Linked DNA regions of Rosistilla oblonga. The protein of the gene in region 1 binds, or shares a complex with, the protein of each later gene. Links are inferred from orthologs where the notes say so. Each region holds a gene or a part of one and is shown on either strand. Other genes may lie near its edges.

The links. The genes of interacting proteins can lie anywhere in the genome.
Region 2: the proteins of lpdA (region 1) and CA51_RS18895 are in contact, whole or in part, in a crystal structure (PDB 1EBD), measured with the Geobacillus stearothermophilus proteins. The link is inferred for Rosistilla oblonga from one-to-one orthologs. Residues at the interface, in WP_049624544.1 of Geobacillus stearothermophilus: Pro340, Ser341, Asp344, Tyr345, Arg403, Asp406, Val408, Glu431, Ala432, Gly433, Asp438; in WP_033016211.1 of Geobacillus stearothermophilus: Ile130, Ala131, Met132, Pro133, Arg136, Arg140, Glu141, Asn155, Arg157.

The regions. Positions count from the first base shown.
Region 1 is NZ_CP036292.1:402,443-410,193, forward strand. Bases 2,228-5,032 are described here. They hold lpdA (dihydrolipoyl dehydrogenase), read right to left. Parts: upstream 4,442-5,032; coding sequence 3,014-4,441; downstream 2,228-3,013. Other genes in these bases: CA51_RS01420 (SGNH/GDSL hydrolase family protein), read right to left, coding at 2,228-2,651; rpsD (30S ribosomal protein S4), read right to left, coding at 4,495-5,032. In the rest of the region: CA51_RS01415 (nucleoside hydrolase), read left to right, coding at 122-1,051; more of CA51_RS01420, read right to left, coding at 1,236-2,227; more of rpsD, read right to left, coding at 5,033-5,103; CA51_RS01435 (hypothetical protein), read left to right, coding at 5,604-6,500; CA51_RS01440 (3-keto-disaccharide hydrolase), read left to right, coding at 6,716-7,504; CA51_RS01445 (DUF5989 family protein), read right to left, coding at 7,511-7,708. UniProt on the Escherichia coli protein: Lipoamide dehydrogenase is a component of the glycine cleavage system as well as of the alpha-ketoacid dehydrogenase complexes.
Region 2 is NZ_CP036292.1:5,334,071-5,342,014, forward strand. The notes cover bases 2,944-5,941. They hold CA51_RS18895 (2-oxo acid dehydrogenase subunit E2), read right to left. Parts: upstream 5,153-5,941; coding sequence 3,734-5,152; downstream 2,944-3,733. Other genes in these bases: CA51_RS18890 (glycosyltransferase family 4 protein), read right to left, coding at 2,944-3,679; aceE (pyruvate dehydrogenase (acetyl-transferring), homodimeric type), read right to left, coding at 5,267-5,941. In the rest of the region: CA51_RS18875 (hypothetical protein), read right to left, coding at 1-396; CA51_RS18880 (DUF1559 domain-containing protein), read right to left, coding at 506-1,477; more of CA51_RS18890, read right to left, coding at 2,327-2,943; more of aceE, read right to left, coding at 5,942-7,944.

The DNA.
Region 1 (7,751 bases):
ACCGCCGCGGCGGCAATCTTCGCTGGCTGAGGGGCGATTGTGCGTTTCCCGGTCGGTCGAGACAAAATCCCCGTTTCGCCACCTCGCCGACAACCGTACAATCGCACCTATGGCTAGAAAAGTGATTATCGACTGTGATCCCGGAATCGACGACGCGATCGCACTCACGATGGCGTTGTTTGACCCGCGTCTGGAAGTCCTGGCGGTTACGGCGACAGCCGGAACTGTCGATGCCGACCAGGCGACAACCAATGTTCAGGTGCTGATCCAGCAGCTGGACCCGCCGAAATATCCGCGGATCGGGGTCGCTTCTCCATGCGAAGGGGCGGCGGTTATCAATGATATCGTGCTGCACGGTTCCGATGGCTTGGCCGGCTGCAATTACGAGCCGAGCGATCGCCAGCATCGGCACCTGAGCGAAAAAATCATCTCCGAGTTGCTGCGGCAGCACCCCAACCAGGTCTCGCTGATCTGCTTGGGCCCGTTGACCAATGTCGCCCGCGCTTTCCAACGCGAACCTGGGCTCGAATCGCTTGTCGACCGGTTGGTGGTCAGCGGTGGCGCCGTCGCTTGTCCGGGCAATATTTCGCCCGTTGCCGAGATGAACATGTACTTCGATCCGACCGCTGCTCGCAGCGTGATCGAATCGGCGACAACCAAAAGCCTGGTCCCGCTGGACGTCACCGATCAAGTCGAGTTCTCGATCGAGCTGATCGAAAACCTACCGTCGAAGCAGACTCGAGCGGGCCAGTTGCTGCACAAACTGTTGCTGTTTGCATTCCGCAGCTATGTTCAGAATCTGGGCCGCGAAACGATTTCGCTGTACGACCCCGTGGCGCTGCTGGGCTTCTTGGAGCCCGAGCTGTTCACTTGGGAAGATATGGCGATCGACATCGAGACTCGCGGCGAACTGACTCGCGGCCAGACGGTTTGCGACGCCCGGCGGCATCGCGAATGGTCGCTGAACGCCGAGGTCGCCCGCTCGATCGACACAACCGCTGCTGTCAATCAGATCGTCCGCGGCCTGCGATTCGCAGGGCAATGTACGTAATCGCTGGAGTCGAGGCTTCAGCCGACCTCCTCCCCGACTCGCCGTACATCGGCTAAAGCCTATGACTCCAGCGCTGGAGTCGAGGCTTCAGCCGACCTCCTCCCCGGCTCGCCGTACATCGGCTAAAGCCTATGACTCCAGCGCTGGAGTAAAGGCTTCAGCCGACCTCCCTCTCCGCAGCGGTTTAGCCTGAAATTCGCACCAGTTCAAAGGTGTGAGCCACTGGTTCGCGACTCGCTTCCGCCGCCTGCTGAAGCTCGGCGGCTCGCTTGCGGAACTCGCTGTAATTCGGCCAGTCCTCCATGTATCTTCTCGCCATCACTGCCGAATACTGCTTCACTTCTTCGAAGTGATCGTAGTGGGCCTGCACCGCTTTGGGATCATCGACATCCACTTTGTAGTAGCTCTGCATCCAGCGGCGCGTATTCAGTAGGCTGCAAGCGGTCGCCTCGGCGTTTCGTCGCTGCGAGTTGAGTTCGGCGACGCGCCGGGCCTGTTTGTACTGCGGCGTCGCCTTGTTGAAGGCGAGGTTGAGTCCGCTGGCAAGATCGGCTGCTTGGTATCGCCCCACCGCCGCGCCATCGATCCGCAGTTCGTAAGTTCCTTCGGAGAGTCCGGTCACGCTCAGGATCTGCTGAGCTAGATCGTCGCCGATCGGCAGCAGATCGAACAGTTCCATCGGGCCCGCGTTGATCGGAAACGGCAGGGCCTGCTCGCGCGACACAAACTTCACGCCCGCCTCGCTTCGCTCCACCGTCTCGACTTCAGCGTTGACGCTTTCGGCGACCTTGCCCGCTGCCGCGTCGATCATCGTTCTGGAGATGGTCGCGGGAACACCCTGGGCTTTCAGGAACAACCACGCCATCATCAATCGCCCGGGCGATCCGGGATGGACGCGGTCGGGGCCGATGATAGTCCAGGTCGGATCAAGCTTTTGCTGCTGAAGATTGAGTGCCGTCATCGGTCCGTGCAGATCGATCACCGGGGCGTTGTTCTCGAGCGCCAACTGGCGAACGATCGCGGCACAGCGACCGAGGCCGTCGTTGCAGCCGGGCTGGTTGTTGTCGCGGTCCAGGACAACGGTCTGGTCGAAGGGAGACGGTGTCATGAAGTACAGCTTCGGATTGTTCGCCTCGTCGCGGAGCCGCGCCACCACCTCTTCCATCTTCGCTTTGTATCGTCCCAACGCCTGCTGTTGCCGGACCTTCTGGGCGTCGGTCGGGTTCGCCGTGTAGGAACCGCGACTGACATCGTTCATGCCAAACATGATCACAACCGACGTCGGTCGCTTATCGATGACATCCTCCTTGAGTCGCGAGAGCGAACCGCTGGCGGTATCGCCCGAGCGACCGGCGTTGAAGAATTGAACCGTCCTCTCGGGGAATCGCGTCAGGTAATAGTCGGCGATCAGGGTTTGAACGTACCCGCCCGCGGTGATGCTGTCGCCCAGGAAGCAGACGCGTTCGCCATCGGCAAAAGGAGTTGCAGGGATGGCGGGTGGCCTTGCCTCGGGGGTGACGGTTTGTGGCGAATCGGCGTCGGTGTTTTGGCTGGATAGGAGAACGCACGCTGTAAACAGGGCAATGTTTCGAAGTCTCATTCGTTTCCTTCAACGAGGGCCTAGCGGTTGGCGGGTTGGGGTTCGCCTTAGTTCCGCCGACAGATAGACCGCCGGTATGTTGCGAGTTGCGTAGCACTAATGTAACGCACCGGAGAGTCCGGTTTGAGTGATTCGCAGCGGAGCGGCTTTGCCGTGCGGCGATTCCTTGGTGGGGATCGTCGCTGTGCGAATGCAGTGGGCTGCGGTTAGAGGCGTTCAGGATGTGGGATCAGCCGGCACGTGCTGGTATTCAGTTCCCTGGTCCAGCCGGACGCAATCGCGTGCCAGCTAGTCTGTCTGAATCGTCAGTGCTGGATCGACCCAGCGGATTCGGCTGAGCTCGAGATCGATCCAGTCGTTCGCTATTTCTTCTTCGGCTTGTAGATTTCCGTCGCCGTGCCGAAGTGGACTTCGCCCGCGTTCATCAGCGTTTCGCTGAGCGTTGGGTGCGGGTGGATGCTGTCGGTGATATCGTGGACTTCGCAGCCCATCTCGATCGCCAAGACGGCTTCGGCGATCAATTCGCCAGCTCCGGCACCAACGATTCCACAGCCGACAACGCGATGGGTTTCAGGGTCGACGAGCCACTTGGTCGAACCTTCGGTCCGGCCGATCGCTTGAGCGCGACCGCTAGCAGCCCAGGGGTAGACCTCGACATCGACCTTGCGGCCGGCAGCTTTGGCTTCGCCTTCGGTCAGGCCAGCCCAAGCGATTTCGGGATCGGTGAAGACCACTGCGGGAATCGCCACTTTGTCGAAGGCGGAGTTCTTGCCAAGCACGACTTCGGCCGCGACCCGACCTTCGTGGTTGGCTTTGTGTGCAAGCATCGGTTCGCCAGCGACGTCGCCGATCGCCAGGATGTGCGGGTCGGCGGTCCGCTGTTGCGAATCGCACTCCACAAAGCCTTTGGCGTTGACGACGACCTGGGTGTTCTCCAGGCCAAAGCCTTTGCTGACGGGGCGGCGGCCGATCGAAACCAGCACGCGGTCGTAGACTTCGTTGCCAAACTTGTTTGGCCCTTCGAAGGTCACGTGAACGCCGTCTTTCTCTTCGGCAAGCGAGCCGACTTTGGTGTTCAGGAACAACCGGCCGTCGACTAGTTTTTCGATCCGCTTCTGCAGCGGCTTAACCAGATCGCGGTCGGCGCCTGGCAGCAGGCCGTCCATCAATTCGACGATCGAAACCTTGCTGCCCAGTTGAGCGTAGACGCTGCCAAGCTCCAGGCCGATGTATCCACCGCCGACAACCAGCATCGTTTCGGGAACGTCTTTCAGTTCCAACGCGCCGGTGCTGTCCATCACGCGATCGCTGCCGATGTCAAACGCAGGCGGAACAAAAGGAACGCTGCCGGTCGCGAGGATGCAATGATCGAAAGTGATCTTTCCGCCTTCGGGGATCGACGCGTGGTCCCCTTCCAGCTTCAGGGTGGTGCTGTTTTCAAAGACGCCCTTGGCGTGGATGACTTTCACGCCGCGGCGTTTGGCCAGAGCTTGAAGGCCACCGGTCAGGTTCGAGATCACAGTTTCTTTGCGACCGCGAACCTTATCGATATCGATCGACGGAGCGCCAGGATAGCTGACGCCCCAGTCTTCGTTGAGTTCCTGAACTTCGCTGATCACCCGAGCAACATGCAACAAAGCCTTGCTGGGGATACAGCCCCGCAGCAAGCACGTTCCGCCGAGCCGCGAATCGGCTTCGACAATCGTGACGTCCAGACCTTCGTCGGCGGCCAGAAATGCGGCCGCGTAGCCGCCTGGACCCCCGCCCAATACAACGAGCGATGAATGCATGATGTTTGTTCAGGATAGCGAGTTGAGGAATCTGCAAGAGTCGCAGCAGAAACCTAGCGAGACAGGAATTCGACCACGGAGTTAGCATCTACCGGCAGGCTGATGTCGCTAGGGCCGGGAAGGCCTTGGATGGTTGCCTTCAGGTTTTCGCTGTCGAATGCCACCCAGTCGAGGGCGTCGGGCGAAGCGTTGGCGATCACGCCGCGGTACAGGTTCTTCAGGCCTTCGCGGTCGCGAACTTCAACCACGTCGCCTGGACGCAGCAGGTAGTTTGGCTTGGTAACTTTGACGCCATTAACCAAGAAGTGGCCGTGGGTAACGCCTTGGCGAGCTTGAGGGCGAGTTTTGGTGAACCCGCAGCGGCGGACGATGTTGTCCAGACGGCGTTCGCACATCAGGAGCAACAACTCACCCGTGTTTCCTTGCTTGCTGCTGACCGCATCGAAGTAGCGGCGCAGTTGTCGTTCGCCCAAGCCGTAATAGTGCTTGATCTTTTGTTTCTCCATCAACGCCAGACCGTAGTTACTGGGGCGACGGCCGCGGGTGTGCATACCTGGAGGGGTATTGCGGCGTTCCATCGCGCGGGCAGCACCGGCGGTTTCATAGATCATGGCGCCTAGACGGCGATTAATACGTGCTTTGGGTCCGGTATAACGGGCCATCGACAATGCTCCTAAGGGAGTGCAAGAAAGGGGTGTAAGTCGTTACCTCGCGTAGATTTACGCAATGGCACGATCCCAGCGGCAGGGCCACATTTTGGTCCTGGAGGGTCGCGCCTGATTTCTTTTGAAGTCCAGGATTGTCACTGGAAACCTTGCTTTTTGCAAGGGCGAAGCTGGCGAATCACTAGCGAATGGCAACATTCGCACGATAGGATTGCTCAGTCGACATTGACGTAGACAAACTTGCGGTTCTAGTATCCGGACCCAATTAGAGGAGTTTGGTCGATTTTGCGGATTAGTCTGGATTCGACGGGACCCGCTGGCCGAAACCCTTCTGATAGGAACGTTGCGATGCCCCGACGCTTGCCGTTGGTGGAGCATCGCTGCAAAGAAACACTTCAAGGAAGAAGGGTTTTGCGAATCGCGACCGGTCTGGCTGAGACAGACGACGCCCGCATGCTCCGACTTCTCAAAATTCGCCAGTTTGAGGGAACATCGTTATGCGATGCCGTATAGTGACATGGAACCGCGTCGCCGTTGCCAGCATTGCAGTTATGGCGATCGGATCGACCGGCTGTAAGACAACAATGCCAGGCAAGAACTTGTTCTCGTGGGGCAAAAAGCCTTCCGCAGAGACTCTGGCCGGCAGTGGCCCATCGGCCACCTACCCAGCGCCACCAAGCGAAAATCACACGCCAACCGCGATCGCTTCGGCTGCGACCGGCAAGTCGGGCCAATCGGCGAACACGCAAGTTGCCGCATCGACCACGACCGCTCCTGCCAGTCCTTATGGCAGCGCAAGCCCTTATGGAACGCCCGGTGGCAGCTCGCCCTACGGCACGCCGACCGCAGCGGCTCAAGCTAACGGTTACAACAGCACCGCAGCCGCTTCGCCTTACGGTGGCGTAACGCCAACCAGCCCTTACGGCGGCGCAGCACCTGGTGCAGCTCCAGCCTCGCCATACGGTGCAGCAGCTCCTTACGCGGCGACTCCAAGCACACCGCCGACCTACACAGCAAGTGCGGCTAACAACCCTGCCTACGGTGCCGCGACTCCAGCATCGCCGTACGCAACACCAGCCAGCAGCACATCGCCTTACGCTGCTCCAAGCCCCGCTGGTTACACAGCACCAGCCGCTCCCGGTGGCTACGCTGCACCACCTGCAACGCAAGCGACTTACGCAAACCCAGCGGCGCCAGCCACTCCAGCAACTCAAGTGGCTTCGAGCCCAAGTGGGTACCGTCCTGGCAGCACCAGTTCGGCAACCGCTTATCCCGGCATGAACAGCTCGGTAGCACCATCGACTTACACGACACCTGCGACTCAATCGCCTGGATCGTCTTATTCGATGCCCACCGCGACTTCGCCAAACAACAGCGGATCGATCTACCGATAACTGCGGCGACGTTTGTCTAGCTAAAAGCATTTGAAAGCCGCAGCGTTCCTTAGGGACGCTGCGGTTTTTTCGTTTGGTGATCGCCGAGTCGCGAGGTGGTGGCGATCCGCTGCGGCGCAGCTCCGTGGATCGGAAGCGAGTTTGGGCAACCGTGGCGATTTTGGTTTACAATTGGGCGAAATTGAAATCTTCTACTCGCTTAGGTTCACCAAGGCATGAAAGCTCCTTTTGTCGTCGCGTTGGCTCTCGTATCGTTGTTCGTTTCGTCCGCTGCCACCGCGGACGAAGCCTTTCCCAAGGGGCAGTGGGTTTCGCTGTTTAACGGCAAGAACCTCGACGGCTGGACGCCGAAGATCAAGGGCTACGATCTGGGCGACAATTATGGCAACACGTTCCGCGTCGAAGATGGCGTGATAAAAGTCGGCTACGACGCCTACGATTCGTTTGATAAACGCTTCGGGCATCTGTTTTATAAGCAGCCATTTTCGAACTATCGCTTTCGCGTCGAGTACCGTTTTGTCGGCGAGCAATGCAAGGGAGGCGAGGGCTGGGCGCTTCGCAATAGCGGCGTGATGCTGCATGGCGAGTCGCCCGAAGAGATGACCAAGGACCAGGACTTTCCGACCTCGATCGAGGTTCAGTTGCTCGGCGGCGATGGCAAACGTCCGCGGACCAACGCCAATCTTTGCACCCCCGGCACAAACGTCGTGAAGGAGGGCAAGTTGTTCACGCCGCACTGCACCAGTTCGTCATCGAAGACCTATCACGGCGACCAGTGGGTGACTGTCGAGATCGAAGTCCGGGGGAACGATGTGATCCGCCACTTGATCGATGGCGAGGTGGTTCTGGAATACACCAAGCCGCAGTTGGATGAACGCGACGCCCACGCCGCCAAATTGATCGAAAAGGCGGGGACGAAGATGTTGTCCGGCGGATCGATCTCGCTGCAATCCGAGAGCCATCCGATCGAGTTCCGCAAGGTCGAGATCATGCTGTTGGATTGAGGCAGATCAAAACAGCGTATAGATGAAAGGGGCTGCTGCGGTGCTCGACAGCATCAGCAGTGCACCGAGCAGCAGTAGCGCGATCAGGATCGGAGCGAGCCACCACTTTTTGTTGAACCTCAAGAATTCAACCAGCTCGCTCAGGAACGATTGCTCGTGGGAAGCGTTGGCGATTTCGGCGAATTTGTCGTCTTGATCTTCCATTGTTCACGCTCGAGTTGATTGGGGCGGGAGGCCCCGCGGCCTG
Region 2 (7,944 bases), 4.9 Mb from region 1 along the record:
ACTGAATTGCAGCGTGTCGGTTCCGGGAACAACGATCTCGGTTGTGAGTTCCGACTCCGAGTTGTATTTCGCTGGAATATACGCCTCGGTCAACGGCACCTGTTCTCCCGAAGGCCCGACGCCAAACTTGCCCGGGACTTCGCGCATCGCAGTCACCTCGACTGTCTTTTTGCCGGGCTGAATCTTGACGACAAACTTCCCATCTGTGATCGGCGCGGCGACGTTCCGCTCACTTGGATCCGAACCGCGGAAGATGATCATACCATCCTGAACCGGTTCGCCATTCCAAGTCACTTCGCCTGGCAATTGGACAAACCCTTCGGCATCCGTTCCACCACTGCATCCCGAAAGCAACATCATCAAAACTACAGTTCCAGCGGCCAACTTACTATTCAACGTTTTACTCATGAAGAAAATGACAAAAAATCAGACAGGTACAATTCACATTCGGACCGGTGCCGCTTCATCGAACGAGAGGAAGCGACACATCGATTTCCCGGTTCGATCACCACTCGCCAATGACTTGCGAGTCGGCTTTATCGCCGAGGTTCTGATAGATCTGTTGGTCGATCGTCTCCGCTGCAAACCGCACCGAACCATCAGCCAACGTGACCTGGATACCACCGGGATGATAGCTGCGTGAGAAGTTGAACTGCTCGCCTCGCGTCGACGTCGTGCCCAAACAAGGCGCTTCCAGGACCGTCGTCGATTTGCAGCTGAGCGGTCGGTCGGGAAGCGAGGTGTTCGGCGGTTCCGCAGTCGTAAACCCAGCGGCTCCCCACGTTGCACCACCCCAGTACTGTCCTAAGTCGCCGTGTGCGCCGACGTTGTCCATCGGCCGTGCGATCCCTTCGCCCACCATGATCGTATTCGTCGTGCCGTCGAGGATGTCGCGGAACTTGGTCTTCGACGCGTTGTAGAACATTCCCTTGCCGTTGGTTGTGATCGTAATGCCTAGCGTCTCCGAACCGCTCATGCAGACACCGTAGGTTCCTTGGAAACCGTTGGCTTGATTGGCGGCACCGCCACCGTATCCAGGATTTGTTGGACAGACAAATGCGGGGACAACCGTTTCGATCAGCAATTTGAGATTCGCTTGATTGATAAACTGCGAATGATCCGCCTCGTAGGAATCGTAGAGCGCACGTTGTTCGACCATTGGCAGCAAGCGATGAAACCAAGTGTCACGGGCATGAGTACTTCCGGCGGGAACCCCCGTTGGGCCTGGTGGATTGTCAAACGTCCGATAGGCATACGGAAAACGCTGATGCGTATCGTGATAGTTGTGCATCGCCAATCCGATTTGTTTCAGATTGTTCGAGCAACTCATTCGACGCGCCGCTTCGCGAGCTGCTTGGACTGCGGGCAAAAGCAAGCCGACCAAAATTCCAATGATCGCGATCACGACTAACAACTCAACAAGCGTAAACCCGGCACGCAAGCGTTTCGAACGAACCGAACCTTTACAACAAAACATAACGACACCTATACGAGGCAAGAGGAAAGACAAAAACGAACGATAGAGGCAACGGCCAATTCGACGGTTGCTTCAAAGTCTCAACGGACCATGCCAAGGAGAGAGATCGGCCCCCGCAAAGGGCGATACAACAAACTTCATCAAAGACTTCATTGCGGAAGGCGACATTGCGGCTCTAAATGCCCAGTCTGGCAGTCAATATCTCACCAGACCGTTAGACGGCAGAGCACGTACAACTTGGGGTGGGTAGGGGATTTGGCAGGGACCACGTACAGTATTGCAAGACATAAGACATGTCAACAAACATCGCGGGGCACTTTCTGGGAATTATTAAGAATTGACGAAACTCTGACGGTTACGCCGAGATATCCCAAAATGCGAGAACGCCCTCCCCCCAAACAGATTCACCGTACCGTAGCAGAGGTCATCGAGACGTTCGATCGACGACTAAAACCGAAGCAAATCGTTTACCCGCGGCGGCAACGCCCCGCGCGTTTGAGGCGAGCGTTTGGGGGGCGCGAACACGTGGCCCGTTGGGCACGCGGTTAAACGACGCAGTAGATACACCTCACGTTGAAACTCTTGACGTGTTCCGCTGCGGAGGTTGGCGGTAGAGCGCAATGCTTTACGGACGCGGGAACTTGGGGATCTCGCGAGCCGATGAGACGGGAGTTCCGGCTGGTACGGAACAACGATCGGCACGATAAGGTTCCGCTCCGAGCGAGCGAACTAAGAAAAAAAAGAAGGGGTGGATAAGGGGACTTGAACCCCCGATCTCCGGAACCACAATCCGGCGCTTTAACCAACTAAGCTATATCCACCGTCATATCGCTTGGCGATCTCAATAATTTAGCGACGGGCTGCAGAGTGGTCAACGGGTTTTCCGCCATCGGCGAGATCGTTAAGCAATTGTAGGACCTGATCGGCCATACGATCGACAGTACGCTCACCAACTACCGATCGATAACCCCGCTCGGCCAGCTTTTCTCGGCTCGCCGCGTCGCCTGCCAGCGTCCGGATCGCTTCGGCAAGAGCCGCCGCGTCGCCGGGAGGAACCAAATGGACCGCTGAATTTTCTCCCGCCAACTCGGGAAAGACGCCGTGCCGCGGAAGGATCACGGGCAATCGCGTCGCCATCGCTTCGAGAGCGTACAGTCCCTTGGGCTCTTCATATTCTGTCGGAACGCAAAACAGATCCAAGCGACGCAGAAAATCCAACTTGCCGGCGTGATCGGGACTTCCGTGATAGGTGTACCGCCCGGCCAACCCGGCTCGATCGAGCCGCGCCCACTGCTCCGCCGCATACGCATGATGCTGTTCGCCCAACCAACCGGCGACATCCAGATGGATCGCCCGATCCGACGGCTGACGCGTCCTTTCGAATTCGATCATCGCGTCGACCAGACGATGCAATCCCTTGGCCGGATCGATTCGGGCCAGGTAACCGATCCGTAGCGGAGACGCCGCGTCCGCAACCGGGTATCGCGGCGCATCGGAGTCACCGGACAAGAAGCCGGTCGTATCGATCCCCAGCGGAATCACATGCATCTTCTCTTCGGGCAGCCCCAGCAGCGCCGCCATCTTCTCGCCATAAAAGCGGCTGTTGACGATAAAGCCATCGACGTCGGCCGCCAGGGCACGCATCCGATCGATCGCCATCGCTCGATACTTGGCTGGCAGGAAGTCGAGAAAGATATCGTCTCCCTGCAACGTAACAACCACCGGAACGCCGAGCCGCCGTTTGAGTTCGGTCACGCAGCCGCCGATCAAAAAATTACTGAGCACGATCGCATCGGGAGCTGCGTGCGTCTGCAACCAACGACACAGTCGATCGACTTCGGTTCGCTGACGTCCCTGCATCCCCTGCAACATCGAAACGGTAAGCGCTCCCAAAAGATGCGGGCTGGTCGAACCGGTCTTGCGCGTCGCCAACCGCAGCAGGCCGGGGCGGTCCAACCAAGCGGTCAGCCAATGGGGCAAGCGACCCCAGAGCGGAAGCTTCTGTTCCAGGAAGATATTGATTCCGCCAAAGAAGACGACATCGTCGCTGATGTCTTTTTCATCGGTCCGAATCGGCGTGTAGGTGGGGACCAACAGACAGTCCGCGCCGCGGGCGATCATCGCCCGGGCGAGGGTGTTGTCGTGCATGCAGCTGCCGCAGTACATGCCTGCGGCACCGGCCGTCAAATATGCGATTCGCATGGCGTCTGTTGCGTCCCAAAGAACGGTGAATCAACGCCGCGGATAACCGGCTGGCTACAGGGCCAACAGCAGGCGGCTTGGCGCTTCGAGGTAGCCGATCACGTCGTTCAGGAACCGAGCGGCGGTGCCACCATCGACCAAACGGTGATCGTAACTGAGGCTCAACGGCATCATCAGCCGCGGCTTGATCGAATCGTCGGGCATCACGCATGGCAACTTGCGGCTGCGTCCAACCAACAGAATCGCGACCTCGGGAATGTTGACGATCGGCGTGCTGTACTGACCACCGATCGCACCGAGGTTGCTGATCGTGAAGGTTCCGCCGCGAAGATCGCTAACGGCAAACTGACCGCTTCGCACCTTAGCCGCCATCTCGGCGAGCGAGCGGGCGATGTCGGGGATTCCCATCCGGTCGGCGTTTTTCATCACGGGGACAACCAAACCACGCTCGGTGTCGACAGCGATTCCGATGTTGACGTAATCCTTGTAGATCAGTTGGCCGTTGGCTTCGTCGATGACCGCGTTGACTTCCGGGTTGTGCTTGAGCGCCGTCGCGATCGCTTTGATCAAGAACGGCATCGTCGTCAGCTTCAGCCCTTGCGCGGCATAGTCGTCTTTGCTCGATTGACGCAGGTGTTCCAGATCGCTGATGTCGGCGTCGTCAAAGTTGGTCACGCGAGGAACCGTCGACCAGCTCTCGTGCATCTGCGACGCGATCGTCTTGCGGATCTTGCTCATTCGCTCGACGCGAATCGGGCCGTATTCATCCTGTTCTGCTCCCGCGTCGACAGGTGCCGCTGCAGTCTTGCTCGGTGCAGCCGCGGTTCCAGTCGCTGCGCCGCCGCGAGATTGACTCGCCGAGCGAACGATCGCCAATACGTCTTCTCGCGTGATCCGTCCACCTTCGCCCGTGCCTTGAACACCTTGCAAATCGACGCCGACTTCGCGAGCGAAGCGGCGGACAGCAGGCCCTGCGGCGACGATCGCGTCGCTGCTGGCCGGTGCCGGTGCGGGCGGTGCGGCAGGAGCAGGAGCCGCCGGTGCTGGTTTGGGAGCTTCCGCAGCAGCGGGTGCTGGTGCGGCAGGTGCTGGCTTTTCGGGAGCCGCTGCAGGAGCTGGCGTTTCAGGAGCTTTCGCCTCCGGTTCAGGAGCTTTCGCCTCCGGTTCGGGAGCCTTCGCGGGCGCTTCGGCTGCCGGTTCCGCTGGAGTGCTCGCGGCGGGCGTTTCCGCAGCGGCAGCGGCTTCGATCTCCAGGATCACTCCGCCAACGGCGACGGTGTCACCTTCGGCGACAAGGATCTTGGTGACGGTCCCGGCCGCGTTGCTGGAGACGGGAACGGTCGCCTTGTCGGTTTCCATTTCAACGACGTCTTGCCCAGCCGTGATAACGTCGCCGACGGATACAAAGATCTCCAGTACGTCGCCTGATTCGATGCCATCGCCGAGTTCAGGAAGTTTTACTTCGGTAGCCATAGAGTGTATCGGAGGTTCGATGAGGATGTGGTTGTTTTGTGATTGTCAGAAGTTCACGCGCGACATGGTTCGATCGGTCCGCCCGCCACCTGCGGCGGGCGGTCCCCACGCAACCTAAGCGAAATAAGGGTTCACTTTGTCGGCGTCGTAATCGAGGTCTTTGATCGCGTCGGCGACGTCTTGAGGCGTAACAACACCCGCTTTAGACAGTCGGCTGAGCGCGGCGATCGCGATCGATTCAGCATCGACTTCGAAGTGTCGACGAAGCGCTGGACGCGTCTCGCTGCGTCCCATGCCGTCGGTTCCCAGGACATAGTAGTCGCCTGGAATCCATGGCGTCAGTTGTTCGCCGAGTGCTTTGACGTAATCGCTGGACGAGATGAACGGCCCCTCGACGCCTTCGAGCACTTCTTCGACGTAGCTCTTCCGCGGCGTTTCGGTCGGGTGCAACATGTTCCAACGCTGACACGCGTCGGCGTCGCGGCGGAGTTGCGTGTAACTGGTAACGCTCCACACGTCGCTGGCGATGTTGAACTTCTCGGCCAACAGTTTTTGGGCGTCGAGAGCACAGTTCAGGATGGCACCGCTGCCGAACAACTGGACGCGAGCCTTTGCTCCTTCGACTTCGTTGCTGCGGAACTTGTACATCCCCTTGATGATTCCCTCGGCACAACCTTCGGGCATCGAAGGGTGATCGTAGGCATCGTTTTCGGCGGTGATGTAGTAGATGCATTCTTCGCCATCCTGGAACATCCGCTTCAGACCTTCCTGGATGATCACGATCACTTCGTAGGCGAACGCGGGGTCATAAGACCGCACGGTCGGGAAGGCGATCGCGTTGAGCAGGCTGTGACCGTCCTGGTGCTGCAGACCTTCGCCGTTAAGCGAAGTTCGGCCCGCGGTACCACCGACCAAGAAGCCTTTGGCTCGCATGTCGGCCGCGGCCCAGATCGAATCGCCGACCCGTTGGAAACCGAACATGCTGTAGTAGATGTAGAACGGAATCATGTTGACGCCGTGACAGCTGTACGCGGTACCGGCCGCGTTAAAGCTGCTCATCGAACCGCACTCGGTGATCCCTTCTTCAAGGATCTGGCCGTCTTGAGCTTCTTTGTACGAAGCGACGATCTCGGAATCCATCGGTTCGTACAACTGGCCCGCGTGGGCGTAGATGCCGAACTGCTTGAACATCCCTTCCATGCCGAAGGTTCGCGATTCATCGGGAACGATCGGGACCATGTATTTGCCGATCTTCTTGTCGCGGCAGAGCGCGATCAAGGTCTGCACGACGGCAAACGTGGTGCTGCAGTTTTTGCCATCGCCGAGCCGCTTGATCAGCTTGGAGAAGTCTTCCAGCGTGGGAACTTCCATCGTCGGATGTTCGGTCGGACGGCTTGGCAGCGAGCCTCCCAGAGCAGCCCGACGCTCTTTCATGTACTTGATTTCGACGCTGTTTTCCGACGGCTTGTAGAACGGAGCGCTACCGACTTCGGCGTCGCTGATCGGAATCCCGAACCGCGTACGGAACTCCAGCAGCTCCTCTTCGTTCATCTTCTTCTGGTTGTGAGCGATGTTGCGACCTTCGCCAGCTTCGCCCAGTCCGTAACCCTTGACGGTTTTCGCCAGGATGACGGTCGGTTTGCCGTTGGTCGACGAAGTCGCTTGCGCGTACGCAGCGTAGACCTTTTCCGGATCGTGCCCGCCGCGACGGATCTTCTCCAGCTTCTCGTCGCTCATGTTCTCGACAAGCTTCCGCGTCTCGGGGTACTTGCCGAAGAAGTGTTCGCGAATGTAGCTGCCCGGCATCGTGGTGTACTTCTGGTACTGACCGTCGACGACCTCGTTCATTCGTTGAGCCAGCATGCCGGAGGTGTCTTTGGCCAGCAGTTCATCCCACTCGCCGCCCCAGACGACCTTGATCACGTTCCAGCCGGCACCGTGGAAGATGCTTTCCAGTTCTTGGATGATCTTGCCGTTGCCGCGGACCGGACCATCGAGCCGCTGCAGGTTGCAGTTGACGACGAAGATCAGGTTGTCCAGTTTCTCGCGGCCAGCCAGTCCGATCGCGCCGAGAGTCTCGGGTTCGTCGCATTCGCCGTCACCCAAGAAGGCCCAAACGCGTTGGCCGGATGTGTCTTTGATTCCGCGATCGCGGAGGTATTCGTTGAACCGAGCTTGATAGATCGCCATGATCGGGCCCAGCCCCATCGAGACGGTTGGGTATTCCCAGAAGCTTGGCATCAACCAAGGGTGCGGATAGCTGGAAAGGCCGCCGCCGGGGGAGAGTTCGTGGCGGAAGTTCTCGAGGTTCTCTTCGGTCAGCCGACCTTCCAGGAACGCGCGGCTGTACATACCGGGCGACGCATGGCCTTGGAAATAGACCGAGTCGCCACCGTAGCCGTCTTCTCCGCGGCCGTGGAAGAAGTGGTTGAAAGCGATTTCGTACAGCGTCGCACTCGATGCGAATGTACTGATGTGACCACCGACACCACCGGGACGACGGTTGGCACGCACTACCATCGCCATCGCGTTCCAGCGAACGATCGATTTGATCCGGCGTTCCAGCTCGCGGTTGCCCGGAAACGGAGGCTGGTCCTTGGCAGGGATCGTGTTGATGTAGGGAGTGATCGTTTGCGAATCCAACGCGACGCCCTCTTGGGCCGCACGTTCGCGTAGCTTTTCCAACAGGAACCGAGCTCGCTCTGGTCCCTTGCTCTGCAGCACGTAATCCAGCGACCCCAACCACTCCGCAGTTTCCGCAGCGTCGACATCCGCCAAGACTTCGTTACGCA